Regions from separate parts of the Rhizobium sp. CRRU65 genome, predicted to be linked through region 2. Evidence: predicted binding sites of a transcription regulator. Region 2 holds the regulator's gene; each other region holds the start of a gene.

Region 1 (7,878 bases), on a different contig from region 2:
GCGATGGGCAGCGGTCACGGTGCCGGACCCTTCGTGACGCTCGACATGGCGGATCTGCTTGCCGGGTTTCAGACCAAGCTCATCCCGCATGCCGCGGCAGCCCAGGCGGCACTGCCGCTGCTGCAGCCGGGCGGCAGCATCACCTTCGTTTCGGCGGTCAGCGCGCAAGCTGCGATGCCTGGCACGGCTGGACTTGCGGCCGTCAATGCCGGCATCGAGGCGATGGTGCCGGTGCTTGCCGCCGAATTGAAGCCGCTGCGCGTCAACGGCGTTTCCCCCGGGGTCGTCGATACGCCGTGGTGGAATTTCCTGCCGCCCGAGCAGCGCGACAGCGTCTTTGCGGATTTCGCCGGCCGCACGCCGGTCGGCCGTGTCGGCAGGCCGGAGGATATCGCGGAGGCGATTGCCTTCCTGATCGGAAACGGATTTATGAGTGGCCATGTCATCACCTGCGATGGTGGCGTCAGTCTCGGCGCCTGAGGCAGGTTTCGGACGATGCTGACAAAATTATGCAGCATTCAAAGTGCTACGGCGTCCTCGGCGCCTCTGAAAAGACGTGGGGTCCTGTCGGCCCCAACGATGGTACGGCTGCGGCCGTCCGATCGCGTGAGGCCGCGGCAAGCCTCTCTTCGGCCCTGCGGGCGATCGCCTGCAGGTCGCGCGGCTTGCCTGATATCTTCTCCATGGCGGCGATGGCGACATCGGTTGCGAGGTAATCCGGCTTGTGGCCGACGCCGCGAACGGTGATGAGTTCGGAGCCTGATATATCGCGGGCAAGGCCGCGCGAGTGCAGGTGTTCCCAGACGATCTCGTCGCTGTCGCCTGTTATGATGACGGTCGGAGCGGTGATCTGCGAATAGAGCAGCGACTGCTCCTTCACATAGGCAAGCAGTCGTTTGAAATCGTCGGCATTGTTCTGGAACGCGCTGGGACGCAGTACCAGCGACGGACCGGTTTTTTCGATGTAGTCGGCCGGGCGCGGATTGGGGCGGAATACATTCAGCGTGCCCCGCTCCAGCCGGCTGAGCCCAAGCGGCACGACGATTGCGTGGTTGAAGAGCCAGCCGACGATCGGCACGGTTGCCAGGTGATAGTACCAGTCGATGCCGCCTGGCCATGGATGAGTGGCGGGCGCGAGGAAGAGCAGGCCGGCGGTTTTGTCAGGATGGCGCAGGCCGAAGGCGGCGGTGATCGCGCCGCCGAAGGAATGGCCGACGATGATCGCCTTTTCGATGCCGCGCTTCTCCATCAGTCTGGCGATTGCATCTGCCTGGCCGGAGGGGACGGCGTTCTCAGGACCGCCGCGTTCGGAATAGCCATGACCGGGGCGATCGACGAACAGCATTTCCGCCCGGCCTTCGAGTGCGGCGCGGAAGGCCACGACCTGGTCGAGCAGATTGCCGCTGGCGCCGTGAATGAAGACCAGACCCGGCAGATCCGAATTTTCTGGCGGCGGGACGTGGACCGCATTCATGCGGTAGCCGCCGATATCGGTCAGTTCGCCGATATTCGGATAGGCGTGTTCAAATTGCCGCGCCTTATAAGTGGAGTAACCGATGGCGGCGGCGAGCGGGGCGAGAAGAGCGGAAACTTCTGCAAGCATGATCTCAACAAGCGGTAGTTGCGGGATGACCTGCGAGCGGGCACCGCATCGTTCCCGCTCTATTCTAAAATTGCGCAGCACGATCCGACGTCAAGGCCGCCGTCCGGAATCAGGTGCGGTTGCCGGCGAGTTTTTCCGCAAGTGTGTTGGCCTGTTCTTGCGCGGTGCGTTCGGCGGGATAGATATCGAGAAAACGCTCCCACGCCTTCAAGGTCAGCTGATCGTTACCGGAATTGCTGAGGATCGCCGCCATGCCGGAGAGCGCGCCGAAATGACGCGGCTCGAGATCGAGTACACGTTCGATGTCGGACATCGACTTGCGATAATTTCCCATGACGAAATTCAGCGTGGCGCGGCGGTTCCAGCTTTCGGCATAATCGGGCTTCAGCGCGATCGCCTCGTCGAGGAAATCGAGGGCGGCGGGGTTGCGCTTTTCCTCGATCGCCTTGTCGGCCCACTGCATCAGCAGATTGACGGTGGCACTGCCCGAATCGTTCCATTCCATGCGGATTTCATTGGCGATGCCACTGGCTTTTTCGGGATCGCGTTCACGCTTCAGCTGGCTGAAGAGCTGGTCGAGGTGCTGCTTCGGCGAATTGTTGGCATCCGCCTGCTCGACGATGACGTCCTTTTTCGCGACGGCAGCCGACTTTTCCGCGGCGGCGGCCGGAAAGGAGGGGGTAAGGAGAATGAGGGCGAGCGGCAGCGCCGCTGATGTCAAAGCAAAAAAGCGCATGGCGGACATATTAGCCCGCCAGCGCCGAAGATCAAACAAATTTGACGTGATCACCGCAGCGACCCACCGGATATATCTGCCGGCGCAAGCGCACGCGGCAGGGCGATCCGGACGCGCGAAATCAGCCCTGACGAGCCTTGAAGCGCGGGTTCAGCTTGTTGATGATGTACATGCGGCCCTTGCGGCGAACCAGACGGTTGTCACGGTGACGAGCCTTGAGCGACTTGAGCGAATTCTTAATCTTCATTTTTTTGATCCGCGATCTCTATGGGGAATTCACATTCGCCCGTATCTTTAACAATCAAAAGCGCGCCATCGGGCGCGCTGTTTAGGTGGGGGAGCAGATACCCCGTCACCTTTTCCGTGTCAACCACATGAAGGTGTTTTTCCCAAGGCGCAGAGGTGTTTTCTCAGGTCCAAACCGGCGATTTCGGCGTCACGGTGGTGACATGACCCATCTTGCGGCCGGGGCGCCACTCGGTCTTGCCGTAGAGATGAACCAGCGTGTCGGGGCGCCGCAGCCAGTCGGGAACGGCAAGGATATCGTCGCCGATCAGGTTCTGCATGACGCAGTCGGAATGTCGCTCGGCATTGCCAAGCGGCAGGCCGGTGACGGCGCGGATATGCTGCTCGAACTGGCTGACGACGCAGGCGGCTTCCGTCCAGTGACCGGAGTTGTGGACGCGCGGCGCCATCTCGTTGGCGATCAGACCGCCATCGGCAAGCACAAAGAATTCGATGCCGATGACGCCGACATAGTTCAATGCGGCAAGGATTTTCTCGGCCGATTTCCGCGCGGCGTCCGCCGTCGGCGCCGAGATCGCGGCGGGAACCGTCGAGGTGTGGAGGATGCCGTTGCGGTGGACATTCTCGGCGGGATCGAAGCAGACGACCGTACCGTCGGTGGCGCGGGCGGCGATGATCGAGACTTCACGCTCGAAGGCGACGAAGCTTTCGAGAATGAGCGGCACGCCGCCAAGTGCTGCATAGGTGCCATCCGGGCTGTCTGCGGCCGAGCGGAAAACCTTCTGGCCCTTGCCGTCATAACCGAGACGGCGGGTCTTCAGCACGCCCTGGCCGCCGAAATCCTTCAGCGCCGTTTCGAGATCGGCCTGGCTGTCGATCGCATGGAAGCGTGCAGTGGTTATGCCGCAGCCGTTGAGAAAGCGTTTTTCGACGAGACGGTCCTGGGCGGCTTCCAGCGCCTTCGGCGGCGGATAGACCGACACGCTCGCCGAGAGCTTTTCGGCGGCTGCGACAGGCACGTTTTCGAATTCGTAGGTGACGACATCGCAGATATCGGCGAGTTCGGCGAGTGCCGCCGGATCGTCATAGGCAGCGGTAATCTGCCGGTTGGCGAGCTGGGCGGCCGGGCAGTCCGCCTGCGGCTCGAGGATGACCGTGCGAAAATTCAACCTGGCGGCGGCAATCGCCAGCATGCGGCCGAGCTGGCCGCCGCCGATAATGCCGATCGTTGTTGCCGTCATAGGTCGTCCATCGGGTATTCGGCGACGGCATCACTCTGGCGCGCGCGCCATTCGTCGAGCCGGTCGGCAATTTCTTCGTCGGAAAGGGCAAGTACGGCGGCAGCGAGAAGGGCGGCGTTGACCGCACCAGCCTTGCCGATGGCGAGCGTGCCGACCGGAATACCGGCCGGCATCTGTACGATGGAAAGGAGGCTGTCCTGGCCGGACAGGGCTTTCGACTGGACCGGCACGCCGAAAACTGGCAGCGGTGTCAGCGAGGCGGTCATGCCCGGCAGATGGGCAGCGCCGCCGGCGCCGGCGATGATGACCTTGAAGCCCTCCGCGCGTGCGCCCTTGGCGAAATTGACCAGCCGGTCGACTGTACGGTGCGCCGAAATGATGCGCGCGTCATAGGGAATTTCCAGCGCCTCCAGCGTGTCGGCGGCGTTTTTCATGGTCTCCCAGTCGGACTGGCTGCCCATGATGATGGCGACGGGTGGTCTGTCTGTCATCGTTGCTGCTATTCCCTCTCAGGCGATGATGTCAGGGATGATCTGATCTTCCAGCCTGGAGAGCCTGTCCTTGATGACGAGCTTCTTCTTTTTCATGCGCTGGATCCGCAGAGCGTCGCATCCGGTCTGGATCATGGCGTTGATCGCGGCGTCGAAATCCTCGTGCTCCTGGCGCAAGCGCGCCACTATGAGCCTGATTTCCGCCTGTTCCTGATCGGCCATATACATTCCCCGTTATCGTCCCTGGACCTTGTCCGATCTGCCGATGATTTCCGCAAGCTCCTATCATCAAATACAGGTAACGGCTAGTTAGTCTTGATCATGAAATTGCCATCCAGTCTTCATCTTTTGGCCTTCGACAAGCCTTCAAAAATGTGTCACAGTCCCGCCCGTTGACACCTTGATCCCCGACGATGTTGGCCGGGGAGGGTAAGAGGAAGGAAGGGTCATATGACTGTTCAAGCTCATCTTGAGTCACTCCAGAAAAAGCATGTCGCTCTCGAGGAGGAGTTGCACGCGCTCAGAACATCTCCCTCTATTTCCGATACGGCACTTGCCGATTGCAAGCGTCGCAAGTTGCGCATCAAGGACGAGATTCAGCGTCTTAAGTCATCCGTCCACTAATCTTCCCAAGGATCGCCGGACGATCATCTTGCGCAACAAGGTAAATCCATCCATTCCACCAAAAATCAGCAAGAACCGGTGATTTGACACCAGATTTGCGCCAGCCCGATGCATCCGGCATCGTGGCTGGCGCTTTTGGGTCCGCCACGTCTCACATCGCGTTCTTATGATTCACATCGTATTCCCAGATCGCATGGGAACATGCATCAGGCCCAGAACTGATCCAGCCACAAATTGAGCTTGTCGAAGCCGCGGTTGTTGACCGCGTAGATACGTTTGGTGCCTTCCGAGGTCACGGAGACGAGATTGCTGTCGAGAAGCGCCTTCAGGTGCTGCGAAACAGCAGGACGGCTGATCGGCAGGCCTTCGGCGAGCTCATTGACGGTCCGTGGCGCGCGACGCAATTCCTCCAGCAGAAACCGCCGGTTCGGATCGGCAATCGCAGAGAAGGGGTCCGTGTTCGACATGGCGGGAACGCTACGTCAAACCGGCCGCGCCAGCAAGGAAATTGTGCATTGCAGCGTGTCACTGCATAATTCCTAAAATCGGAGTTGATTTCAGGAATTATGCAGCCGTTCAAAGTGCCACAGCGTCCTTTGCGCCTCTCGAAAGATGTGCGGCGCTGTATGGCTTCTACCAGCCAAGGCCCTCGCCCACGATCAGGAAGGCGGCGATCAGCGCCATCGCATACATGAAGGGATAGAAGATCTGTGGCCTCATCCGGCGCACGCACCAGGCGCCGGCGATGGTGGCGAGCGGGGCGAAGGGCAGAAGCGTCGCGGAGGTCGCAAGGTTCTGGGTGTCGAGCTGGCCGAGCGCGAAATAGGGGATCAGCTTGATGGCGTTGAGGATTGCGAAGAAGCGCACGCTGGTGCCGGTATATTCGCGCGGCTGCAATTTGAGCGGCAGGGCATAGATCTGGAAGGGCGCACCGCCGGCATGAGCGACGAAGCTGCCGTAACCGGAAAATGTCCCCCAGAGGCCGGCGGCCACCGGCCGCTGGCCGCGCGGCGGGATCACCTTGCCGGCGCCCGGGCCGAAACTGTTCCAGAAATAGCGCAGGCAGAAGAGGATGGTCACCGCGCCGATGACGATGCGCAGCATGTTGCCCGGAACCAGCGCCGAGGTCGCCCAGCCCAGCGCGATACCGAAGATCGCGCCCGGCAGCATGATTTTCAGCGTCGCCCAGTCGCCATGTTTGCGCCAGATGACGAGCGAGATCATGTCCATGAAGACCAGGATCGGCAGCAGGATGGCCGCTGCCTCGACGGGCGAGACGACGAGGGCGAGAAAGGGCAGGCCGATCAGCGACAAAGCGTCGCCCATGCCGCCCTTTGCGAGGCCCACCAGCAGAACGGCGGGCACGGCGGCGTAGTAGAATGACAGATCCTGCGGCATGCTTTCGACGTCCTCCTCTTGCCAGCCTCGTCTAACGGAACTACTCACACAAAACGAGTGCGGATCCCTCATTTCGAAGGGGAATTCGCAGGAAACGGAAAGACCCCATGACCGAACCGGAAAACCGCTGCCGCCTTGTGCTCATCGTGCCCGATATCGCCGATGCAGATGAACAGGCAAAGATCGTCGCCGACGCGCTGAAGGGCGGCGATGTCGCCTCGGTGATCGTGCCGCAATACGGGCTCGACGACGGCACCTTCCAGAAACATGCGGAAAAGCTGGTGCCATTGATCCAGGATGCTGGAGCAGCCGCGCTGATATCAGGCGACAGCCGTGTCGCAGGCCGGGCAAAGGCCGATGGCCTGCACCTTTCCAGCAATGCAGAGGCGCTTTCGGAAGCGATCGACAAACATGCGCCGAAGCTGATCGTCGGCGGCGGCAACGCGGCCGACCGGCACCATGCGCTGGAGATCGGCGAAGTCAGGCCGGACTATATCTTCTTCGGCAAGCTCGACGGCGATATCAAGCCGGAGGCGCATCCGAAGAACCTTGCGCTCGGCGAATGGTGGGCCTCGATGATCGAGATTCCCTGCATCGTCATGGGCGGCACCGATCCGGCCTCGGCGCTCGCCGTCGCCGAAACCGGAGCGGAGTTTGTGGCGCTGCGGCTGGCGGTCTTCGCCGAGCCTGCCCGGGCGCCGTCTGTCGTTGCCGAAATCAATGCGTTGCTTGACGAAAAAGCGCCACGGTTTGAGGATTGAAATCGCGCTCATGCCGATCCCGCCCGCCCGCCTTTTGAAATATATCCTTGCCAGCATGGCCGCCCTCGTTGCGGCCGGGCCGAATGTTGCCTTGGCGCAGGCGCCGGACAGCGTCATCAGCCAGCCGGGCACGGGGCCGGCTACGACCTTCCGCACCGACCGGCCTTCCAGCCCGGGCGTGCAACCCTCCGATGGTGTCGGCGTATTCGACCGCATGGGCGCGAACCTGCCGGACCTGCCGCCGGAGAAGGATTACAAGGGGCCGATCGACGAGGCCTACGGCGCCTTCCAGCGCGGTTATTACCTGACGGCAATGGACAAGGCGCTGCCGCGCGCCCAGCTCGGCGATCCGGCGGCGCAGACACTGATCGGCGAAATCCTCTCGCAGGGCCTCGGCGTCAAGAAGGACGTCAAGAACGCCGCCTTCTGGTACGGCAAGGCGGCCGAAGGCGGCGACGGGGCGGCGATGTTCAAATATGCACTGATCCTGATGGAAGGCGAGGGCGTGCCGCGTGACAAGGTCAAGGCCGACGACTACATGCACAAGGCGGCCGAGGCCGGCAATCCTTCGGCGGAATTCAACTGGGCGCAGCTTCTCATCGCCGACAATCCCGGCGAGAAGGGACTGAAGCTCGCGCTGCCGTTCTACGAGAAATCGGCCGAGCAGGGCATTGCCGATTCGCAATATGCCGTGGCGCAGATCTATGCGACGCTGAAGGACCTGCCGGAAGAAAAGACGAAGCTCGCCCGCGAGTGGATGGCACGCGCGGCGCGCGCC
Region 2 (7,878 bases):
GGTTCGCTCGGTCTTGGTGCCACACGCTCCGAAACCATCAAGAAAGTGGTTTTGCCGGCCGCTCTTCCCGGCATTGTCGGCGCCTTGCTGATGACCGCCTCGCGCGCCATCGGCGAAACCATGATCGTCGTGCTGGCCGCCGGTGTCGCCGCCCGCATCCAGATCAACCCCTTCGAGCCGATGACGACGGTGACCGTCAAGATCGTCAACCAGCTGACCGGCGACCTTGAGTTCACCTCGCCGCAGACGCTGGTTGCCTTCGCCCTTGGCATCACCCTGTTCTGCATCACGCTTTGCCTCAATATCTATGCGCTCTACATCGTGCGCAAATACCGGGAGCAGTACGAATGACGGATATTGTTTCTCCCACATCAGGCGTCACCGTTTCCAAGGCGCCGGTGCGCCGCGATATCGGCATCAAGCGCCGCTATGCCGCCGAGCGCCGGTTCCAGGCCTATGGCATCGCCGCCATCACCTTCGGTCTCGTCTTCCTGTTCATCCTGCTGTGGACGGTGATCGGCAAGGGCTATACCGCCTTCCAGCAGACGGCGATCACCCTGCCGATCGAATTCTCCGAGAAGACGATCGACCCGAACAACAAGCGTGCGACCGACCCTTCGGTGTTGATCGCCGCCAATTATCCGGTTCTCCTGCGCGACGCGATCGTCAAGCAGCTGAACGTCAATGCCGCGAGCCGTCCCGATGTGCGCGATGCATCCGCCATGCTCTCCAAGGGTGCGCCGGTCCAGCTGCGCGACATGGTCGTCGCCGATCCGTCCATCATCGGCAAGACGGTCAATGTCACGGTGCTTGCCGACGCCAATGTCGACAGCGCCAACAAGGGCCAGATCGATCTGTCGGTCGATGAGAAGAACCGCAAGGTCAACGACAAGCAGGTCGGCTGGATGAACGAGTTGAAGGCGAGCGGCGCTCTCCACAAGCAGTTCAATACCGGCCTCTTCGTCAACGGCAATTCCAGCCGTCCGGAGGCCGCGGGCCTGGGCGTCGCCCTGATCGGCTCGCTCTACCTGATGCTGATCGTCCTCGTGCTTGCTCTGCCGATCGGCGTCGCCGCCTCGATCTATCTCGAGGAGTTCGCACCGAAGAACAAGCTGACGGACCTGATCGAGGTCAACATCAACAACCTCGCTGCGGTCCCCTCGATCGTCTACGGTCTGCTCGGTCTTTCCGTCTTCATCAACTTCATCGGCCTGCCGCGCTCGGCCTCGCTGGTCGGCGGCCTGGTGCTGACGCTGATGACCCTGCCGACGATCATCATCGCGACGCGCGCCGCCCTTCGCGCCGTGCCGCCGTCGATCCGCGCCGCGGCCCTCGGCCTCGGCGCTTCGAAGATGCAGATGGTGTTCCACCATGTTCTGCCGCTCGCCATGCCCGGCATCCTCACCGGCACGATCATCGGCCTGGCGCATGCGCTCGGCGAAACCGCGCCGCTGCTTCTGATCGGCATGGTCGCCTTCGTCGCCAACGCGCCGACGACACCGCTCGATCCCTCGACGGCTCTGCCCGTACAGGTCTATATGTGGGCCAACGAGGCCGAACGTGCCTTCGTTGAGCGTACTTCGGGTGCCATCATCGTCCTGCTCCTGTTCCTGATCGTCATGAACATGGGCGCCATCCTCTTGCGTCGTCGCTTCGAGCGCCGCTGGTAAACGGAGTTACAAGATCATGAACATGTTGACGGAAGCTGCAGTTGAAAAGGCGCTGGATCACAAGATGAGCAACGTCCCGTATAAGATGATCGGAAAGGATGTCTCGGTTTACTACGGCGAAAAGCGCGCGCTATTCGATGTGAACCTGAACATCCGCGAAAACACCGTAACCGCCCTGATCGGCCCGTCCGGCTGCGGCAAGTCGACCTTCCTGCGTAGCCTCAACCGCATGAACGACACGATCGACGGCTGCCGCGTCACCGGCAAGATCACGCTGGATACCGACGATATCTATGATCCCGATATCGACGTCGTCGAACTTCGTGCCCGCGTCGGCATGGTCTTCCAGAAGCCGAACCCGTTCCCGAAGACGATCTATGAAAACGTCTCCTATGGCCCGCGCATCCATGGCCTTGCCAAGTCGAAGGCCGATCTCGACCAGATCGTCGAGACCAGCCTGCAGCGCGCCGGTCTCTGGAACGAGGTCAAGGACCGCGTGCACGAATCCGGCACCGGCCTGTCGGGCGGTCAGCAGCAGCGCCTCTGCATTGCCCGTGCCGTCGCCGTCAGCCCGGAAGTCATCCTGATGGACGAGCCCTGCTCGGCGCTCGACCCGATCGCCACCGCCAAGGTCGAGGAGCTGATCCACGAGCTGCGCGAGAACTACACGATCGTCATCGTCACCCATTCCATGCAGCAGGCCGCGCGTGTTTCGCAGCGCACCGCCATGTTCCACCTCGGCAATCTCGTCGAGGAGAACGACACCGACAAGATGTTCACCAATCCCGACGATCCGCGCACCCAGGACTATATCATGGGTCGCTTCGGCTGATTTTGGCGTCACCAAGCCTTTCCGTTATTCGAGGATAAAGCCCCATGGCATCGACACATATTTATTCTGCCTATGATGATGATCTGAAGTTCCTGTCCAGGCGGATTTCCGAAATGGGCGGCCTGGCCGAGCAGATGGTCGCCGAAGCCGTACGGGCGCTCGTCAACGGCGATACCGCGCTGGCGCAGAAGGTCATCTCCGACGATGTGATCCTCGATCACGCCGAACGCGAAATCGGCGACAAGGCGATCGTCACCATCGCCCGCCGCCAGCCGATGGCCGCGGACCTGCGCGAAATCATGGGTTCGATCCGCATCGCCGCCGATCTCGAACGCGTCGGCGACCTCGGCAAGAACACTGCCAAGCGCGTCATCGCCGTCCAAAGCACCGGCGTTCCCCGCAAGCTCGCCCGCGGCCTCGAGCATCTGTCCGAGCTGGCGCTCGTCCAGCTCAAGGAAGTGCTCGACGTCTACACCAATCGTTCCGCCGACAAGGCGAATGCGATCCGCGAACGCGACAACGAGATCGACGCGATGTACACCTCGCTGTTCCGCGAGCTCCTGACCTACATGATGGAAGATCCGCGCAACATCACCAGCTGCACGCATCTTCTCTTCTGCGCCAAGAACATCGAGCGCATCGGCGACCACGCCACCAACATCGCCGAGACGATCTATTACATGACGACAGGCGCGCAGCCGGAAGGCGATCGGCCGAAGGACGACAGCGCCAACACCGTCGGCGCGGTCACCGAATAACTGCCCACACCCCGCCGCTTGCGTGCGCGCCCGTCCGGGCGCGCAAAGAGGTCGCAGCCAATTTTTAAATTTGCGCAGGATGCATTGCTTAAATCACCCTGGTTTAAGGATCATGCGCGAGGAGACCGACACGCATGATCCCGAGAGTTGCAGTTGTTGAAGACGAGGAAGCCCTCAGCGTGCTTCTTCGCTACAATCTCGAAGCGGAAGGCTTCGAGGTCGATACCATCCTTCGTGGCGACGAAGCCGAAATGCGGCTTCAGGAGCGCACGCCCGATCTTCTCATCCTTGATTGGATGCTGCCCGGCGTCTCCGGCATCGAGCTCTGCCGGCGCCTGCGCATGCGGCCGGAGACCGAGCGTCTGCCGATCATCATGCTGACGGCGCGCGGCGAAGAGAGCGAGCGTGTCCGCGGATTGTCGACGGGCGCCGACGATTATGTCGTCAAGCCCTTTTCGACCCCCGAACTCGTTGCCCGCGTCAAGGCGATGCTGCGTCGCGCCCGTCCCGAGGTGCTGTCGACGGTGCTGAAATGCGGTGACATCGAGCTCGACCGTGAGACCCATCGCGTCCATCGCAAGACCCGCGAAGTCCGCCTCGGCCCCACCGAATTCCGCCTGCTGGAATTCCTGATGTCGTCGCCGGGCCGGGTCTTCTCCCGCTCACAGCTGTTGGATGGTGTCTGGGGCCACGATATCTATGTCGACGAGCGCACCGTCGACGTCCATGTCGGCCGCCTGCGCAAGGCGCTGAATTTCTCCAACATGCAGGACGTCATCCGCACCGTCCGCGGCGCCGGTTATTCGATGGAAGCCTGAGGGCTTTCATCTGAGCCTGCTGAGCCCTGGCAAAACCCGCGACGTCATCCTCGGCCTTGTGCCGAGGATCTGCGCACGCCAAATGAAGTATTTGAAAATAAAGTTTTTTCCCTCAAGTAGTTGAGGTGATCAGATGCTCGGCACAAGGCCGAGCATGACGGAGGGAAACCTGAGCTTCCATCCGCGCATAAAAAAACGGGCCACTCGGCCCGTTTTCTGCATTCTAACGATGGTCAGCCCGTTCAGCTGGCCCGCGCCGCTGCCCGGCGGCGTTCATTCACCGGCTGGTAGGCAAGCTTCTGGTGATAACCGCAATAGGGCGAATTGTCGGGGGACTCGCAGCCGCAGAAATGGAAGTCATCCTTCAGCGGATCGCCGACCGGCCACTTGCAGGTGCGTTCGGTCAGTTCCGTCAGGCCGAGGCGGCGGGAAATCGGCACCACCACATTGCCTCTCGGCACGTATTCCATTTCCTCGATCGTTTCGATCTCGATCTCTTCCTTCAGCATCGTCGCGCCCTGCTGGCGGGTGACGGTGCGGGTGGTGATGCGAGAGGCGAAGTTCGGCGCGCGCGGCGCCGATGTATTGCGCTTCGGCGTTCGCGCCGCGGTGTTGGTGCCGCCGGCCTTGGCACGGCCGGGAAGGCACAGCCGGTGCACTTTACCGATGACCGCGTTTCGGCTGACACCGCCAAGTTGTGCCGCGATCTGGCTCGCGCTCAGTCCTTCGGCCCAAAGCTTCTTGAGTTTCTCGACCCGCTCGTCTGTCCAGTTCATGCCCTGTCTCCACCTTTTGCGTTGGTGATGGCAGAATCCCTCACCGTTGTCCCGGGAGCTCCGAAACAAGAAACGCTTGATCAATTTTGGTGACTAGTTCCGCCGCATGCAGTCTAGTAATTGATCTTTAACCTAGTGTGAGCCTGACTCCGTGACAAGAGTCGCATGAATCCGGATGAATCGAATTCGTAGTTTTCCCCAACTTGCTGTCCCTGCGTGGCATTTCTGCAATAATGCCTGTTGAAGACTGAAAATGCCGCTGTACACCTGTGCTGCATACGCTAAGGGCGCCGTTTTGTTGACATTGCAGCGCGAAAAGGAAATAGTGCCACTCGCCGCCGCAAGGCGGCATTTTTGATTTTTCGGGCCTGGTTTCCTTAGCCGGAGTCATTGCCCGGCAACTTTGATGGAGATCGCGCCATGGCTGAAGCCGCGCCGCTTTATGACACCTATTCTCGTGCCCCGCTGCGGTTCGAGCGAGGCGAGGGCGTATGGCTGATCACCGAAACTGGCGAGCGATATCTCGATTTCGGCGCCGGCGTCGCCGTCACCTCCGTCGGCCACAGCAATCCGCATGTGGTCGGCGCACTGAAGGAGCAGGCAGACAAGGTCTGGCACCTGTCGAACATCTATGAGATCCCCGGCCAGGAGCGTCTGGCAAAACGGCTGACGGACGCTACCTTCGCCGACAAGGTGTTCTTCACCAATTCGGGCGCCGAGGCGCTCGAATGCGCGATCAAGACGGCGCGCCGCTACCAGTTTTCCAAGGGCCATCCCGAGCGCTTCCATATCATCACCTTCGAAGGCGCCTTCCACGGACGGACGCTGGCGACGATCGCCGCCGGTGGCCAGGAAAAATATCTCGAAGGTTTCGGCCCCAAGGCGCCGGGTTTCGATCAGGTGGCTTTCGGCGACATCGAAGCGGTCCGCGCCGCGATCACCGATGCCACGGCTGGCATCCTCATCGAGCCGGTGCAGGGCGAGGGCGGCGTCCGTCCTGCCACGCCTGAGTTCATGAAGGCGCTTCGCCAGCTCTGCGACGAGAACGGCCTGCTGTTGATCCTCGACGAAGTCCAGACCGGCGTCGGCCGCACCGGCAAGCTCTTCGCCCATGAATGGTCGGGCGTCACCCCCGACATCATGGCTGTCGCCAAGGGCATCGGCGGCGGTTTCCCGCTCGGCGCCTGCCTTGCCACATCAGAGGCCGCCTCCGGCATGAAGGCCGGTACGCATGGCTCGACCTATGGCGGCAATCCGCTTGCCATGGCCGTCGGCAGCGCCGTGCTCGACATCATCCTTGCCGATGGCTTCCTCCAGCAGGTGCGCGACGTAGCACTTGTCTTCCGCCAGGGCCTCGCCTCGCTGAAGGATCGTTATCCCGATGTGATCGAGGACGTGCGCGGCGAAGGGCTTTTGCTCGGCATCAAGGCTGCCGTTCCCTCAGCCGAACTGCTGCAGGCGATCCGCGCCGCCCATCTGCTCGGCGTGCCTGCCGGCGACAATGTCATCCGCCTTCTTCCGCCGCTCGTGGTCACCGCCGAGGAAGCCCGCGAGGGCCTTTCCCGCGTCGAGCGCGCCGCCGAGAGCATTCGCGCCTCCAAGGTCAAGAAGACGGCTTGAAGAAATTGCCGCCTTCGGGCGCAGCACAGGTAAGAAGACGATATGAGCCCTAAACACTTCCTCGATCTTTCGGCGGTCACATCAGCCGATCTCAGAACGATCATGAACGATGCGCTCGCCCGCAAGCAGGCCTTCAAGGCGGGCCAGGGCGACAAGCCGCTCGCCGGCAAGATGCTGGCGATGATCTTCGAGAAGCCGTCGACGCGCACCCGCGTCTCCTTCGACGTCGGCATGCGCCAGCTCGGCGGCGAAACGCTGTTCCTGTCCGGCACCGAGATGCAGCTCGGCCGCGCCGAGACGATCGGCGACACCGCCAAGGTGCTGTCGCGTTATGTCGATGCGATCATGATCCGCACCACCGAGCATTCGCGGCTGGTCGAGCTGGCCCAGCATGCGACCGTGCCTGTCATCAATGCGCTGACGGATGACACCCATCCCTGCCAGATTATGGCCGATATCATGACCTTCGAAGAGCACCGCGGCCCGATCAAGGGCAAGACCATCGCCTGGACCGGCGACGGCAACAATGTGCTGCATTCGCTGGTCGAGGGTGCCGCCCGCTTCGGCTACCGCATGAACATGGCCGTGCCCCTTGGCTCGGAGCCCAAGGATCACTATCTGAACTGGGCCCGCAATGAGGGCGCCGAAATCATGCTTTGCCATGATGCCGACCGTGCGGTCGCCGGCGTCGATTGCGTGGTGACCGATACCTGGGTCTCCATGAATCAGGAACATCGGGCCCGGGGTCACAATGTCTTCCAGCCTTATCAGGTCAACGCGGCCTTGATGGCGAAAGCCGGCAATGATGCATTGTTCATGCATTGCCTGCCCGCTCATCGCGGTGAGGAAGTGACGGACGAAGTGATCGACGGTCCGCAATCCGTGGTCTTCGATGAGGCGGAAAACCGTCTTCATGCGCAGAAGTCGATTCTTGCTTGGTGCCTGGGCGCGATCTGAACCATAATCGGACGTCGCGAGAGACAGACTCGCGACCGCGTGAGCGAAGGGCACGCTGGCCCATCGCTCTGAAACTAGGAGTTAAAAGCCATGGCAGAAGCTGCAGCCGCCCTCGGCCAGTTTGATTTCGCCGGCGATGACCATGTCGTCCCCTTCCAGGTGGAAGGGCTGGATGTGCGCGGCCGCGCCGTCCAGCTCGGCCCGATGCTCGACGCCATCCTCGAGCGTCATCATTATCCCGCACCCGTTGCCCGGCTGCTTGCCGAAGTCGTCGTGCTGACGGTGCTGCTCGGCACCTCGCTGAAGTTCGACGGCAAGTTCACGGTGCAGACCAAGGGCGACGGCCCGGTCGATCTTCTCGTCGCCGATTTCTCGACGCCGGAAAATGTCCGCGCCTACGCCCGTTTCGATCAGGCGCTGCTCAACAAGGCGATCGAGTCAGGTGAA
Region 3 (7,878 bases), on a different contig from region 2:
GGCTTCATCGGTGCAATGGATGTGGCGATGAATGCCAATGCGGTCTCGGTCGAGAAATCCATGCGCCGCGCCATCATGTCGTCCTGCCACGCTTTCTGGAGCCTTGGCGGACTGATCGGCTCAGGTCTCGGCGGCATCGTGATCTCCAAGCTCGGTATTCTCGGCCATGCGCAACTGGCGACGGTGCTGGCGGCGATCTTCCTTGCCGTCGCCTGGCCGATGATCCTTGCGGATCCGCCGCATCCCGACGCCAAGAAGGAAAAGACGAAGCTGCCGATGGTGCCGCTGCCGTGGCTGCTCGGATTGATGGCGCTGTTCAGCATGGTGCCTGAAGGCGCTGTTCTCGACTGGGGCGCGCTCTATCTCCGGCAGGAAATGGGTGCATCCGTGGCGCTTTCCGGCCTTGGTTTCGCAGCCTTTTCGGCCACCATGGCAATCATGCGCTTTGCCGGCGACCTGGTGCGCGACCGCCTGGGCGGCGTCAAGACGCTACGCATCTGCACTTTGTTTGCCATTGTCGGCATGCTGCTTGCCGGCCTGGCGCCCAATGCCGAGCTTGCCATCCTGGGCTTTGCGTTTTGCGGTATCGGCATTTCCAACATGGTGCCGATCGCTTTCTCGGCGGCGGGCAATATTCCCGGACTCAAGCCCGGCATCGGCATCTCGGTGGTCACGACCATGGGCTATTCCGGCATGCTGGTTGCGCCATCGTTGATCGGCTTCGTCGCCGAGCATATCGGTTTTGCCGTCGTTTTCATGGCGCTGCCGGTGCTGCTCATCGTCGTTCTGCTGCTCTCCAACCTGGCCCATTATGCCGATGAGACCTCCGGAGGCGGTCACTGAGCCGCCTCCCAACAAAAGTGATATCAGGGGCGGTTGACAAGCAGCCGGCCTTGATCCACCTGAAAAGCACCGTTTCTAAAGCGCGTCGCAATCTTTCAGATTTGCTCCTCACGCTTTAGGTTTTTATTTTTCGCATGTCGTTATCGCAAAACCGCTGCACACTTTTGCGCGACATGCTTTAGGGGTGCAAGAACTCTCCATGTTGTCAGCCGCCGATTTTGATCCGAAACCGCGCCGCGCTTCCGTTGCCGTCGATGTCGGCGGCGTCATCGTCGGCGGCGGGGCGCCGGTCGTCGTGCAGTCCATGACGAACACCGATACGGCCGATATCGATTCCACCGTCGCGCAGGTCGCCGCTCTCCACCGGGCGGGCTCGGAACTGGTGCGCATTACCGTCGACCGCGACGAGAGTGCAGCCGCCGTGCCGAAGATCCGCGAGCGGCTTCTGCGCCTCGGCATGGACGTGCCTTTGATCGGCGACTTCCACTATATCGGCCACAAGCTGCTCGCCGATCATCCGGATTGCGCCGAAGCGCTGGCGAAATACCGCATCAACCCCGGCAATGTCGGCTTCAAGGACAAGAAGGACAAGCAGTTCGCCGAGATCATCGAGATGGCGATCCGCTATGACAAGCCGGTGCGCATCGGCGTCAACTGGGGCTCGCTCGATCAGGATCTGCTGACGGCGCTGATGGACCGGAACGCCGAAGCCGGATCGCCGCTTTCGGCCCGGCAGGTGACGCGCGAGGCGATCGTGCAGTCGGCGCTGCTGTCGGCAGCCCGTGCCGAAGAGATCGGCCTGCCGCGCAACCGCATCATCCTGTCGGCCAAGGTCAGCCAGGTGCAGGACCTGATCGCCGTCAATTCCATGCTTGCCGAACGCTCCAATCATGCGCTGCATCTCGGCCTGACCGAAGCCGGCATGGGCACCAAGGGCATCGTCGCCTCCTCTGCGGCGATGGGCTTCGTGCTGCAGCACGGCATCGGCGATACGATCCGCGTGTCGCTGACGCCGGAGCCGAACGGCGACCGCACGCGCGAAGTCCAGGTGGCGCAGGAAATCCTGCAGGTCATGGGCTTTCGCCAGTTCATACCCGTCGTTGCGGCCTGTCCGGGCTGTGGACGCACGACGTCGACGGTGTTCCAGGAACTTGCCCAGAATATCCAGAACGACATCCGCAAGAACATGCCTGTCTGGCGCGAGAAATATCCTGGGGTCGAGGCGCTGAACGTCGCCGTCATGGGCTGCATCGTCAACGGGCCGGGCGAAAGCAAACATGCCGATATCGGCATTTCGCTTCCGGGCACTGGCGAAACGCCGGCCGCCCCCGTCTTCATCGACGGCCGGAAGGCGCTGACTCTGCGCGGTGCCAATATCGCCGCCGATTTCGAGGCGCTGGTTGTCGACTATATCGAGAAGCGTTTCGGCCAGCGGACGGCGGCGGAATGAGCGCCCGCAAGTTCGGATGAGCCGGTACTGGTCGCCTATCGTCAGTAAGCTTCGGCCCTATGTCGCGGGCGAGCAGCCCCGTATCGCGAACATGGTCAAGCTCAATACCAACGAGAGCCCTTACGGTCCGTCCCCGAAGGCGCTTGAGGCGATCCGGGATGCGGCGGACGATCGTCTGCGGCTCTATCCCGATCCGACTGCTGCGGAATTGCGCGAGACGATCGCGGCCCATTTCGGCCTGACCGCAGAAGAAATATTCGTCGGCAACGGCTCCGACGAGGTTCTCGCGCATGCGTTCCAGGCGCTGCTGAAACACGAGCGGCCGCTTCTCTACCCCGATGTGACCTACGCCTTCTATTCGACCTATAGCCTGCTATACGGCGTCGAAGCGATCGAGGTGCCTGTTGACGATGGGTTTCGGATCGGGCTGGAAGATTACGACAGGCCCTGCGGCGCGATCATCATCCCCAATCCGAATGCGCCGACCGGCATCGGCTTGCCACTTGCCAGTATCGAAGCACTTCTTGCCGCCCATCCGGATGCGGTCGTTGTCATAGACGAGGCCTATATCGATTTCGGCGGCGAGAGCGCTGCCGGGCTCGTTTCAACCTATCCCAACCTACTGGTGATCCAGACCCTGTCGAAGTCCCGTTCGCTTGCCGGTCTGCGCATCGGCTTCGCGCTGGGGCAGCGGCCGCTGATTGAGGCGCTGGAGCGGGTCAAGGACAGTTTCAATTCCTATCCGCTCGATCGTCTGGCGCAGCTTGCCGCGACGGCGGCGATCAAGGACGAGGCGTGGTTTGAGACATGCCGGAGGAACATCATCGCCAGCCGCGAAAGCCTCGACTCTGAACTTGAAGTTTTGGGTTTCGAGGTCTTGCCGTCCCAGGCGAACTTCGTTTTCGCGAGGCACCAAAGCCGTTCCGGGGCAGCGCTTCAAGCCGCTCTGCGGGAGCGCGGCATTCTCGTCCGGCATTTCGCCAAACCGCGTATTTCGGACTTCCTGCGGATCAGCATCGGCACGGGCGAGGAGTGTGCCCGTCTGGTTTCCGCCCTCAAGGAGATACTGACAGCCTGACCTGCCGCTTCAGCTCTTCCGGTCGGCGATGAAATGCGCCGCAGCAATGAGGGTCGAGGCACGGGGGCCGTAGGGGGCAAGCAACGCCTCTGCATCGCGGACATGCTCGCGGAGCTGGGCTTCGGCCCATTCCATGCCGCGCAGGGCCACAAGCGTTCCCTTGCCGCGGGCCGCATCCTTGCCGGTCGCCTTGCCCATGGTCGCCGCATCCGAGGTCAGGTCGAGAATGTCGTCGGCCAGTTGGAAGGCAAGGCCGATCTTTTCGCCGAAGGCGCGCAGGCGACGGCGATCCTCCGGCCGGCTTGCCGCGATGACGGCGCCGGCTTCACAGGCGAAGCGGATCAGCGCGCCTGTTTTCATCGCCTGCAGGCGGATGATGCCGGCCTCGTCGGGGGCCTGCTTTTCCGCCGCGAGGTCGAGCGCCTGGCCGCCGGCCATGCCGCCGAGACCGGCTGCGCGGGCAAGGGCCAGCACCAGCGATGCCTTGCTCGTATCGGCAAGGGTCGTTTCCGGCGCGGCGATGATGTCGAAGGCGTAGGTCAGCAGGCTGTCGCCGGCGAGGATCGCCGTCGCTTCGTCGAACTTGATATGTACCGTTGGTTTGCCGCGGCGCAGGTCGTCATCGTCCATGGCCGGCAGATCGTCATGCACGAGGGAATAGCAGTGGACGCATTCGAGGGCGGCGCCGACGCGAAGTGCCGCCTCGGCGTCGCCGCCGAGCAGGGCTGCACTTTCGACGACGAGAAACGGGCGCAGCCGCTTGCCGCCGTTCAGCACGGCATAATGCATGGCATCGCGCAGCGTCTCGGGCCTGGCGATTTCATCGGAAAGGGCACTCGGTGAAAGCAATGCGTCGAGCAGCGCCTCGATGTCGCGGGCGTTGTTCTTCAGCCTCGTCTCGAAAGTGTCCCGGTTCGCGTCCATGGGCGCTGTTTGGCATGAGCGCCCCCGGGCTTGCAACGGAATTGTCGATGGCGGCAGCAAGATTCGCCGCGCACTCTGGCATAAGCTCTGCGCAGGCGTTATGAGAACGACAGGAGCGAAATCGGACTGGGGACATTGGATATAGCGCCGGAGAGAGAGGACAGCGTCGACATGCCGGCTCGTCGGCGATGGTTCGGAGACGGGCGTGTGTTGAAACGCATTATTCTGGCCGTGCTGGTCTTGCTGATTCTTCCCTATGCGCTGATCTTTTTCTATCTGCTGCCTTTCATTCATCCCGTCTCGACGCTGATGCTGCGCGATCTCGTGCTGCTGCGGGGTTACGACAGGCAATGGGTGTCGCTTGATAACATTGCCCCGGTTGTGGTGCAGTCGGTGATGATGTCGGAGGACGGGCAATATTGCTTTCACGGCGGTGTCGACTGGGCGGAAATGCGCATGCTGGTCGAGGATACGCTGAAAGGTCAGGCGACACGTGGCGGCAGCACCATTCCGATGCAGACGGCGAAAAACCTCTTCCTCTGGAACGGCCGCTCCTTCGTGCGCAAGGCGCTGGAACTTCCGCTCGCGGTGAGCACGGATTTTGTCCTGTCGAAACGGCGGCTGATGGAAATCTATCTCAATATCGCCGAATGGGGTCCCGGCATCTACGGCATCGAGGCGGCGGCCCAGCATCATTTCAAGGTGCCGGCCTCGAAGCTGACGCGGCGCCAGGCATCGCTGCTGGCCGTCTCGCTGCCGAACCCCATCGACCGCAATGCCGGCAAGCCCGGACGAGGTCTTCGCCGGCTCGCCGGCGTGATCGAGAGACGCGCACAAGGTTCGGGCGATTACATCAGGTGCATCTATGATTGAGATCAGAACTTATCGTTAGAACAGGATCTCGTCCGAAAACCGCTCACACTTTTCGGTATCGTGCTCGAGACGTGGCAAGTGTCATCTGGCATTCTTGGTTCTGCCATATGGGCGAATGCAGTCCAACCAGAGCCCCCGAGTCGCCCATGACCATCACGACATTTTCGCCCGAGCTTCTCTTTTATTCGAAGAGGCACAATCCAACCCCGCCCGCCCATCTCGGCAGCCGTTATCGCAAGGTCGGCGGCTTTCTGCCGGAAGCCGGCAACACCATCGTTTGCCATATCGAGAAGGGTTCGCAAACGCAGGCGGTGCTGATCGAGGCGCGTGAGAAATATCTGGCGATGCCCGAAGCCCCGCAGTTCCTCTTCACGCCGATATCAAGCATTCACATGACACTTTTCGAAGGTGTCATCGAGACCAGGCGCCGCCAGGATTGCTGGCCGGGCGATCTACCTCTCGATACGCCGATCGACGACATGATAGCGCTGATGGCGGCCCTGCTCGAAGGTTTCTCGATGGCCGATCCCTTCAAGGTCGCCATCGTCGAAGCTCGCCCGTCGGGCCTGCTCGTCGACGGGGCGACGGAGAGAGACCGCAAGGTCATGCGCGCCTGGCGCAATGCGCTGGCCGAGCTTCTGGGCTATCGCCAGCCGAACCATGAGGACTATAAGTTCCACATGACCTTCGCCTATGCGATCGAACGGTTGGAAGACGAAGCCTTGCCGCGCTGGCAGGCAATGCTCGACAACGTCGCCGACGATGTCCGCCGCAAGGCCCCTGTTTTCGAGCTGACCCCGCCGGCATTCTGCGTGTTCGAGGACATGAACCATTTCCACGAATTGTTGATCTTCGATTTCGAGGCATGAACGGGAGAAGCCCATGGATAGACCGACGCTCTACATCGCCAACAAGAACTATTCTTCCTGGTCGTTCCGGCCGTGGATGGCGCTGACGGGCGCCGGCGTCGATTTCGAGGAAGTCCTGATCCCCTTCGACTATCCTGGTGGCAATCCCGATATAAAGGCGGTCTCACCGACCGGGCGAGTACCACTTCTGCAGCAAGGTGCATTGAAGATCTGGGAATCGCTGGCGATCATCGAATATGTCGCTGAGCTTTATCCGGACGCCGGCCTTCTGCCGAGGGATCGCGCCGAGCGGGCGCTCGCCCGTTCGGTTTCGATGGAAATGCTTTCGGGCTTCCGGGCGCTGCGCGGTGCCTGCCCGATGAATATCCGCCGGCCGAAGGGCAAGATCGCGTTGCCGGATGGTGTCGACGCCGATATCAGCCGCATCGAGACGATCTGGCGCGACCTCCTGCAGCAATCCGGCGGACCGTTTCTGTTTGGCGCGTTCAGCGGGGCGGATGCGATGTTTGCGCCTGTCGTCAACCGGTTCGAAATCTATGATCTCGTCAGCCAAAATGATACGCTGGCCTATATGGAGACCATGAAGGCGCATCCGGCCTGGCGGAAATGGGAAGAGGCGGCCCGCGCTGAGCCTTGGATCGTGCCGGAAGACGAAGTCTGAGCCTGGAATCATTGGCTTTGCAAAAAATACGCATGGGGACTGGTCAAGGTCACCCCTTGCATGTATAAGCGCGCCAAATTCCGAAATCGCGACATGTCCGTTTCGGCCGCCCGTGTGGCCGTGGGAATGTTTTGCCCGCAAGTGGAGTAAGAGAAATGGCTGTACCGAAGAGAAAAACAAGCCCGTCCAAGCGCGGTATGCGCCGTTCGGCAGACGCCCTGAAGGCTCCGACCTACGTCGAAGACAAGAATTCCGGCGAACTGCGCCGCCCGCATCATATCGATCTGAAGACCGGTATGTATCGCGGACGCCAGGTTCTGACGCCGAAGGAAAGCGCATAATTTCCCGATCCGGCTTGTCCGATCGAAGTTTCAAGGCCGGCGTCACGCCGGCCTTTTGCATTTCGACAATATAATATTTGCAATGACTTGCGGTGGGGCAAGGGTTTGCGGCAGTATTGTCCCATGATGCACTGGGAGATTGCTGATGATAGCCGCCATGCCCCTGATGATTATCCCGTTTGTTCTTTACAATCTTGCGATGCTGGGCCTGATGGGCAATGGCGGCATTCCAGCACTGCAACATGATATCATCGTGCTGTCGATGATCTCGGGCGCGATCTGGAGCATGGCGCTCGGCGACCTTTTTATCGTCATCGCACTTGTCGTGCTGTTCTTCGAAATCCTCAAAGCGACCAGAACCGGTCCCGGCAATCTCGTCAACCACATGCTGTCAATGCTGGTGTTCATCGCTTTCCTGGTCGAGTTTCTGCTCGTCCGGGATGCTGCGACGCAGGTCTTCTTCATTTTGATGACGATCGCTCTGATCGATGTCATCGGCGGTTTTGCCGTGTCGATCCGAAGCGCCGGGCGGGATGTCTCGATCGGACTATAGGTTGTCGAGTTTGTTCTGAAGGGCGCGGAGCTGTTCCTTCAGCTCGTCGATATCCTTGGCCTCGGCCTTGCGGCTTTCCTTGGCAGGCGGCGTCATGAAGGGCGAGAACATCTGCATCGCCTGCTGAAACAGCTCGGTGTTGCGGCGAACATGGTCCTCGACCATCTGCATCGGCAACTGCAGGTTCTTGCCGAGCGGCGTTTCGCCGAAGGCGCGGTTTACTTGCTCGCGCATCTGGACCTGTTGTTCCGTGAAGGAGCGCATCGAATGTTCGAGAAAGCTCGGC
Region 4 (7,878 bases), on a different contig from region 2:
ACGGGAAGACCGACGAGGTGGCGCTCGGCGACTATCTCAACCGAAACGTCATCGGCGAGCTGCGCCGTCTCGAGGGTGTCGGCCGCGCCCAGCTATTTGCGTCGCAGAGGGCGATGCGCATCTGGATCGATCCCGACAAGATGGTCGGCCTGAACCTCACAGCATCCGACATCAGCGCGGCGATCTCGGCGCAGAACGCCCAGGTCGCGGCGGGCCAGATCGGCGCAGCACCCAATCCGATCTCGCAAGACCTGACGGCGACGGTGCTGGTCAAGGGGCAACTGACCGACATCAAGGAGTTCGGAGACATCGTGCTGCGCGCCAACGCCGACGGATCGAATGTCAGGCTGCGTGATGTCGCGCGCATCGAAGAGGGCAGCGAGAGCTACAGCTTTTCCACCCGCTTGAACGGGCAGCCGAGTGCTGCCATCGCCATCCAGCTGTCGTCGACAGGAAATGCCGTCAATACCTCCAACCTGGTCAAGGCCAAGATGGAGGAGCTCTCACGCTTCTTCCCTGATGGCGTCGAATATTCCGTTCCCTATGATACCAGCCCGTTCGTCTCGGCATCGATCGAGAAGGTGGCGCATACGCTCGCAGAAGCCGTTGCACTTGTCTTCGTCGTCATGCTCATTTTCCTGCAGAGCTTCCGCTACACGATCATTCCGACGCTCGTCGTGCCCGTCGCGCTGCTCGGGACGCTGGCTGTCATGTATGCCGCCGGCTTCTCGATCAACGTGCTGACGATGTTTGCGATGGTGCTTGCCATCGGCATTCTCGTCGACGACGCCATCGTGGTGGTGGAAAACGTCGAGCGGCTGATGGCGGTAGAAGGGCTGTCACCGAAGGAAGCGACCAAGAAGGCGATGCGGCAGATCACCGGTGCGATCCTCGGGATTACCCTGGTTCTCTCCTGCGTCTTCGTGCCGATGGCGTTCTTCCCGGGTTCAACCGGCATCATCTATCGCCAGTTCAGCCTGACCATGGTTGTTTCAATCCTGTTTTCCGCCTTCCTGGCGCTGTCGCTGACGCCGGCGCTCTGCGCCACTTTCCTGAAACCGATCAAGGGCCATCACGAGAAGAAGGGCATCGCCGGCTGGTTCAACCGCAACTTCGACCGGCTGACCGGGCGCTATGCCCGCACAGTCGAGGGACTGGCCAAGCGCCCCTGGCGGGTCATGGCCGTTTATGTCGCGCTGCTCGTCGGCCTTGGCTATCTCTTCGTCAACCTGCCGAGCAGCTTCGTGCCGGATGAGGATCAGGGCTTCCTGATCGTCGACGTGCAGGGACCGCCGGAGGCGAGCCGCAACCGCACGGTGGCCTCGCTTGAAAGCATCGAAGCGATCTTCAAGAAGGAGCCGGCCGTTGCCAACGTCGTCGCGATCCAGGGCTTCAGCTTCTCGGGGCAGGGACCGAATGCCGCCCTGGTGTTCGTCACACTCAAGGACTGGGCCGAACGCGGCGCCGGCAATTCGGTACAGGAGATCTCTAACCGCGCCAACATGCAGCTGTTTGGGCTGAAGGACGCCACATCCTTCGCGCTGTCGCCGCCGCCGATCGAAGGTTTCGGCACGACCAACGGCTTTACCTTCCGCCTCCAGGATCGCGGCGCGAAAGGCCAGGCGGCACTGACCGAGGCGGCGGGAATGCTGATCGGCAAGGCATCGCAGAACCCCATCATCGCAGGTATCCGCCCGGAAGGCATGCCTGACTCGGCCCAGCTTGTGCTGGTCATCGATCGCGAAAAGGCAAATACCTTCGGCGTTGCCTTCGCCGACATCAACAGCACGATCACCGCCAATCTCGGCTCGAGCTATGTCAACGACTTCCCGAATTCGGGCCGCATGCAGCGCGTCATCGTGCAGGCGCAGGACAAGAGCAGACTTCAGGCGGAAGACCTGATGAAGCTCAATGTCCGCAATGCGAGCGGCGGCATGGTGCCGCTGTCGTCCTTCGCCGTCGCCGAATGGCAGAAGGGACCGGCGCAGATCGTTGGTTATAACGGCTACCCTTCCGTGCGTATTTCCGGCGCTCCGGCGCCGGGATATTCATCGGGGGCGGCGATTACCGAAATGGAGCAACTGGCCTCGGAACTTCCCGACGGTTTCGGCTTCGAATGGACCGGCCAGTCGCTGGAGGAGCTGAGATCGGGATCGCAGGCGCCGTTCCTGTTCGGCCTCAGCATTCTCTTCGTCTTCCTGCTGCTGTCGGGGCTTTACGAAAGCTGGTCCATCCCGTTGTCGGTGATGTTGGTCGTGCCGCTCGGCGTCATCGGCTGCGTGCTTGCGGTGATGAGCCGCGACATGTCCAACGACATCTACTTCAAGGTCGGCCTGATCGCGATCATTGGGCTGTCGGCGAAGAACGCCATCCTGATCGTCGAATTCGCCAAGGACGGGTTTGCCGAGGGCAAATCGCTGATGGATGCCGCGATCGAAGGCGCCCGTCTGCGCTTCCGACCGATCATCATGACCTCGCTAGCCTTCACTTTGGGCGTGATGCCGCTGGCGATCGCCACCGGGCCAAGTGCGGCCAGCCAGAATGCCATCGGCACGGGCGTGCTTGGCGGCATGATCTCGGCGACGGTGCTGGCGATCTTCTTCGTTCCCGTCTTCTTCGTCTTCGTGCTGCGTCTCTTGAGGACGAAGCGGCCGGAGACTGTGAATGAGGAGACGCCGGCCGGGCAGGAGCCCGCGCCGGTAACGTCGCCGAGCTGAGGTGAAGAGTTGGCGGTTTGCCTTGCGCAACCCACCACAGCTTTGCGCCGTTCCGATTTAAGGAATTATGCAGTCGGCTTCGGCGTGATCGTCACGTCGGCGCCATAGGCATCGCGCAGTTCGCCTTCCTGTCCCGGCTGCCGATCGGCCGCCTGATGCAGCAGGATCGACTCGTATCCTTGCGAGCGCGTCCCCTCGATCAGCGTGATATCGGCGTTTCCGGGATTGTCGGAGCGCTCGAACCACTCGACGGGGCGGTGCAGAAAATTCATTTCGACCGCCCGGTTGGTGACGCCATGACCGACGATCACGACGTTGTGGTCGCCATTTTCGGCACCGTGCATGACGGTCTGCAGGAACAGGCGCACCCGCTGGGCCACATCCGCCCGGCTTTCGCCATCCGGCGGCCGTGCGTAGAACTTGCCGCTGTTACTGCGCAGCCTCGCCCATTTTTCGAACTCGTCGGGAAACTTCTGCTTCTGTTCGGCGTGGTCGTAGATTTCGGTGAAGAGACCGAAATCCTGCTCGCGCAACAGATAGTCCTCCCTGATGTCGCCGACAAAACTTTCCGGCAGTGCTTCGAGCAGCGCATCTTTGCTCTGCCGGGTCCTCAGAAAGGGCGAATACCAGATATGCAGCTTGCCGAAACCCGCGCTCGGCAATGACCTGAGATAGGACGCGATCACGCCGCCTGCTTCGAGAGCCTGCCGATGGCCCCACTGCGTCAGCGGCACGTTGTGATCGCCGAATTGGCGGTAGGCCTGTTCGTTGATGTTGCCGAGGGATTCGCCGTGGCGAACGAGAAAGAGACGCATCAGCCATCCCGCATTGTCGGATATGGAATCGGCGCCATCATGAACGCCCTGAATGAACAGGGCAACCTTGTCGCGGGACCTGGCGGCGACGGGCATACTGCCCGCGTGGCGACGGGACTACTACCCGCGCGGAATGAACAGGTTTGCAGGGCTTTTCCCCAGCTTGTCATCTTCCTGAAACACGAGTCTGGTTTTGGAAGGCTAGATGAAAGATGGGACATGAGCGGTAGCTCGTGAAAGACATGATGGAACCCAGACATTTCCGCACGCTCTTCATTTCCGATGTCCATCTCGGCTCGAAGGCCGCGAAGGCCGACTTCCTCTTGGATTTCCTGCGCCACCACGAAGCCGATACGATCGTGCTCGTCGGCGACATCGTCGACGGCTGGCGCCTGAAGCGCAGCTGGTACTGGCCGCAGGTCTGCAACGACGTCGTCCAGAAACTGTTGCGCAAGGCGCGCAAGGGTACGCGCGTCGTTTATATTCCCGGCAATCACGACGAATTCCTGCGCGCCTTCCCGGGCATGCATTTCGGCGGCATCGAGGTCGTCGAGCGTATGATGCATGACGGCGCCGACGGCAGAAAATATCTGATCCTGCATGGCGACGAGTTCGACGTCGTCGTCCGCAACGCCCGACTGCTCGCCTATCTCGGCGACTGGGCCTATGACACGGCAATCCGCATCAACATCATCCTGGCGGCGGTGCGCCGCCGACTCGGCATGCCCTACTGGTCGTTCTCGGCCTGGGCGAAGCTGCAGGTCAAGCATGCTGTCAACTTTATCGGCGAATTTGAGCGCGTCGTGGCCGAGGAAGCCCGCAAAAACGGCGCCGATGGGGTGATCTGCGGACATATCCATCATGCCATCATCCAGGACATGGACGGTATCCGCTACATCAACACCGGCGATTGGGTGGAAAGCTGCACGGCTGTCGCCGAGCACGAGGATGGCACGTTCGAACTGATCACCTGGCGGGCGCTCGCCAGCAGCGTGCCGGCGCTTGCCGCTATCGAAATGCATGACGAGGGCGAACTGGCCCCGCAAGCCGCCTGATTTTGGCGCCGGCGCATCCGCGCCTGCGCTCCCACGAATTTAGCCGTTACCGTCAGGCGACAGGCCCTATTTATTTTCTAAAACGTTTCAGAACGGCTATTTCTCGCAATAGTCGCCTCCAGGGTGGTGTGTTAGGACAACGTCCAGTTTCCTTCAGGTCCACCCATGATTCCCGCTCAAAATTCCCCGACGGGTGAGGGAGCGCCGCCGCGCTTCCGGCTTCTCAGTGCGCTTTCCTATTGTGCGCCGCTGCTCGTCAACGGCATCGTCCTGCCGTTCTTTCCCGTCTGGCTCGCAACCCATAGCTTCAGCGATCATGAGATCGGCATCATCCTTGCCATACCCATGGTGGTTCGCGTGCTGGTGGCGCCTGTCGTCGCCATGATCGCCGATCGATTGAAGGAGCGCGCCGACGTGCTGCTCTGGTCGGGCGGCCTGTCGTTGCTGACGGCGGTCGCGTTGTTCTGGACGACGACCTTCTGGCCGGTGACGATCGTCTATGCGCTGCAGGGCGCCACCTTCGCACCCTATGTGCCCGTCGTCGAATCGATCGTCATTTCGGGCGTGCGCCGCTGGGGGCTCGATTACGGGTCGATGCGCGTGTGGGGCTCCATCTCCTTCATCGTCTCGACGCTGGTCGGTGGCCAGATGATCAGCCGGTGGGGCGGCGGAATGGTGCTCGATGTCATGGTGTTCGGCTTTATCATGACCGTGGTCATGGCGATCTTCTGTCCGCGCATCGGGCCAACGCGACGGCGCGGCCAGCCGATCAACATTCCAGCCGCTACCGGCAGTGGCCTGCGCGAGCCACACCTGCTGCTGCTTCTGATCGGCGTCGCCATCCAGCAATCGAGCCATGCGGTGCTGAACGCTTTTTCCTCGATCTACTGGCATCAGCTCGGCTTCTCCGGCACTGAGGTCGGCCTGCTCTGGAGCGCCGGCGTCGCCTCGGAAGTGACGGTGTTCTTCCTGTCGAAGCGTCTCAACCGTCGCTTCGATGCCTGGACGCTGATCCGCTTCGGCTGCGCCATCAGCGTCTGCCGCTGGATCCTGTTTCCGATGAATACCGGTTTTGCCGGTTTCTTCCTGCTGCAATGTTTCCACGGCTTCACCTATGCCTTCGTGCATACCGGCGTGCAGCGACGGATCATGGCGACGGTGCAGGAGACGCAGGAATCTTCGGCACAGGGCGCCTATTTCTTCTATGTCGGCATGGCGATGGCGCTGATGACCCTGGCGTCGGGTTATCTCTATGCCTGGCTCGGCGTCGTCAGCTATTACGTCATGGCGCTGGTCGCGTTTTCCGGCCTCGGCCTCGTCATCTTCGCCTATTACCTTCAGCCCCAAAGGGTGCTTTCCGGCGGAAAGACCAGCGAAGCGGCGTAGCGCAGGCCGGGATCGCGGTCGCGGGCAAGCAGCAGCGGACCGTCGAGATCGACGAAATCGGCATTCTGGGCGAGGAGAACGGCGGGCGCCATGGCAAGCGAGGTGCCGACCATGCAGCCGATCATGATACTGAATCCGAGCCGTTCGGCCTCGGCCTTCATCGACAGCGCCTCCGTCAGGCCGCCGGTCTTGTCGAGCTTGATGTTGATCGCGTCGTAGCGGTCGGCAAGGCTTGCGAGATCGCCGGTGTGGTGGACACTCTCATCGGCGCAGACGAGGAGCGGGCGGCGGATTTCGGCGAGCAGCCCATCGCGGCCAGCCGGCAGCGGCTGCTCGACGAGGGCGATGCCTGCTTCCGCGGCGATATGGAGATGACGCTCCAACACGGCCTCCGGCCAGCCCTCATTGGCGTCGAGAATGATGGCGGCATCGGGCGCGGCGGCGCGGACGGCGCGGATGCGGCTTTCATCGTCGCCGGTGCCGACCTTGACCTTCAGCAGGGCGCGGCCGGCATGTTCGCGCGCCTGGGCGGCCATCACCTCCGGTTCACCGAGCGAGATGGTGTAAGCGGTGGTGAGCGGCTGCGGAGCGGCAATGCCGAGGCGGGCGGCGACGCTGTCTCCTGTCTGCTTTGCCTGGAGGTCCCAGAGGGCACAATCGACGGCGTTGCGGGCCGCGCCCGGCGGCATGGCCGACAGCAGGTCATGGCGTGAAATGCCGGCTTCGATCAGCGGTCGCGCCGCCTCGATCTGGGCGAAAACGCTCTCCATGGTCTCGCCGTAGCGGCGGTAAGGTACGCATTCTCCGCGCCCCTGCGCACCCTCTTCGACAAGCGTGCAGGTGATAACCTCGGCTTCGGTCTTTGCCCCGCGCGAGATGGTGAAGGTCCCGGCAATCGGAAAGGAATTCATCTGGATATCGAGGGTGCGCGGCATTATTGCTCTCCTGCAAGCATGGAAATTGCACGGTGCTTCTGTATATTGACGCGCCGGGCGAACGATCTGCTTCGCGATTCGGCAATGTCGCTGTAAGCCTTGAAAGACACAAGTATCTTGAACGCCGAGAATCGCAACGCCGCCTCCCTTGATGTGGACGACCAGGCTGATGGATCGGGACAGCGTGTGCGTCTTCAGGGCAATTGGCGCAGCGCCTACATCCATCTGGTGCTACGCGATTTCGAAAAGCTTTTGCAGAAGAAGACTGGCGACCTGACGGTAGACCTCTCGGATATTTCGGAGATCGACACCGCCGGCATCTGGCTGCTGTGCCGGCTGAAGAAGCAAGAAGAGGCGGGCGGGCGGACGGTTCGCTTCGAAGGCACCAACTCGCATATCGACGAAATGCTGGAGATGTTTTCCGAGGAGCCGACCAAGGTCGAGCCGGAGCAGACGGAGAAAGTCTCGCTTGCCGCGCGCATCTTCGCGCCGATCGGCAAAATGACCTACGAGGTCTGGGACAATTTCGCCGCCGCCATGTATATCCTTGGCTCGGCGGTGCGCGGCGCGCAGATGAAGTTCGGCCGCGGCAGCGGCGTTTCGCCGGCCTCGATCGTCAACCAGATCGACCATATGGGCGTTCGCGCCGTTCCGATCATCTTGCTGATGTCTTTCTTGATCGGGGCGATCATCGCCCAGCAGGGCGCCTTCCAGCTGCGCTACTTCGGTGCTGAGGTTTTCGTCGTCGATCTCGTCGGCATCCTGCAATTGCGCGAAATCGGCGTGCTTCTGACCTCGATCATGATCGCCGGCCGTTCGGGCAGCGCCATCACCGCCGAAATCGGTTCGATGAAGATGCGCGAAGAGATCGACGCGCTGAAGGTGATGGGGCTGAACCCAATCGGCGTGCTGATCTTCCCACGACTGGTGGCTCTGACCATCGCGCTACCGCTTTTGACGGTGCTGGCAA

The links. The regulator PhoB, encoded in region 2, activates phosphate uptake and scavenging genes when phosphate is short. The targets are predictions, from matches to a motif close to TGTCATNNANCTGTCAT.
Region 1: ACM5SV_RS20380 (YdcH family protein) is a predicted target of PhoB. The motif match lies at 4,646-4,662, and genes of this name have one in related genera.
Region 3: ACM5SV_RS07230 (DUF1868 domain-containing protein) is a predicted target of PhoB. The motif match lies at 5,248-5,264, and genes of this name have one in related genera.
Region 4: ACM5SV_RS25840 (UDP-2,3-diacylglucosamine diphosphatase) is a predicted target of PhoB. The motif match lies at 3,697-3,713, and genes of this name have one in related genera.

What each region holds. Positions count from the first base shown of each region.
Region 1 is NZ_JBLYZH010000010.1:31,621-39,498, reverse strand. It holds gene ACM5SV_RS20415 (SDR family oxidoreductase) at 1-480, shown strand, start outside; gene ACM5SV_RS20410 (alpha/beta fold hydrolase) at 527-1,603, opposite strand; gene ACM5SV_RS20405 (hypothetical protein) at 1,713-2,348, opposite strand; gene ykgO (type B 50S ribosomal protein L36) at 2,461-2,586, opposite strand; gene ACM5SV_RS20395 (5-(carboxyamino)imidazole ribonucleotide synthase) at 2,750-3,826, opposite strand; gene purE (5-(carboxyamino)imidazole ribonucleotide mutase) at 3,823-4,317, opposite strand; gene ACM5SV_RS20385 (YdcH family protein) at 4,336-4,539, opposite strand; gene ACM5SV_RS20380 (YdcH family protein) at 4,768-4,941, shown strand; gene ACM5SV_RS20375 (ArsR/SmtB family transcription factor) at 5,148-5,408, opposite strand; gene ACM5SV_RS20370 (sulfite exporter TauE/SafE family protein) at 5,575-6,339, opposite strand; gene ACM5SV_RS20365 (thiamine phosphate synthase) at 6,447-7,100, shown strand; gene ACM5SV_RS20360 (tetratricopeptide repeat protein) at 7,111-7,878, shown strand, end outside.
Region 2 is NZ_JBLYZH010000031.1:17,188-25,065, forward strand. It holds gene pstC (phosphate ABC transporter permease subunit PstC) at 1-351, shown strand, start outside; gene pstA (phosphate ABC transporter permease PstA) at 348-1,670, shown strand; gene pstB (phosphate ABC transporter ATP-binding protein PstB) at 1,687-2,502, shown strand; gene phoU (phosphate signaling complex protein PhoU) at 2,547-3,260, shown strand; gene phoB (phosphate regulon transcriptional regulator PhoB) at 3,395-4,078, shown strand; gene ACM5SV_RS35805 (GcrA family cell cycle regulator) at 4,321-4,854, opposite strand; gene ACM5SV_RS35810 (aspartate aminotransferase family protein) at 5,275-6,474, shown strand; gene argF (ornithine carbamoyltransferase) at 6,517-7,431, shown strand; gene ACM5SV_RS35820 (Hsp33 family molecular chaperone) at 7,522-7,878, shown strand, end outside.
Region 3 is NZ_JBLYZH010000003.1:192,063-199,940, forward strand. It holds gene ACM5SV_RS07205 (MFS transporter) at 1-843, shown strand, start outside; gene ispG (flavodoxin-dependent (E)-4-hydroxy-3-methylbut-2-enyl-diphosphate synthase) at 1,043-2,293, shown strand; gene hisC (histidinol-phosphate transaminase) at 2,310-3,371, shown strand; gene ACM5SV_RS07220 (polyprenyl synthetase family protein) at 3,381-4,295, opposite strand; gene mtgA (monofunctional biosynthetic peptidoglycan transglycosylase) at 4,431-5,168, shown strand; gene ACM5SV_RS07230 (DUF1868 domain-containing protein) at 5,315-6,037, shown strand; gene ACM5SV_RS07235 (glutathione S-transferase family protein) at 6,051-6,698, shown strand; gene rpmF (50S ribosomal protein L32) at 6,854-7,039, shown strand; gene ACM5SV_RS07245 (hypothetical protein) at 7,185-7,592, shown strand; gene phaR (polyhydroxyalkanoate synthesis repressor PhaR) at 7,587-7,878, opposite strand, start outside.
Region 4 is NZ_JBLYZH010000014.1:172,333-180,210, forward strand. It holds gene ACM5SV_RS25830 (efflux RND transporter permease subunit) at 1-2,717, shown strand, start outside; gene ACM5SV_RS25835 (histidine phosphatase family protein) at 2,783-3,532, opposite strand; gene ACM5SV_RS25840 (UDP-2,3-diacylglucosamine diphosphatase) at 3,775-4,587, shown strand; gene ACM5SV_RS25845 (MFS transporter) at 4,753-5,973, shown strand; gene dgcA (N-acetyl-D-Glu racemase DgcA) at 5,925-6,908, opposite strand; gene ACM5SV_RS25855 (ABC transporter permease) at 7,008-7,878, shown strand, end outside.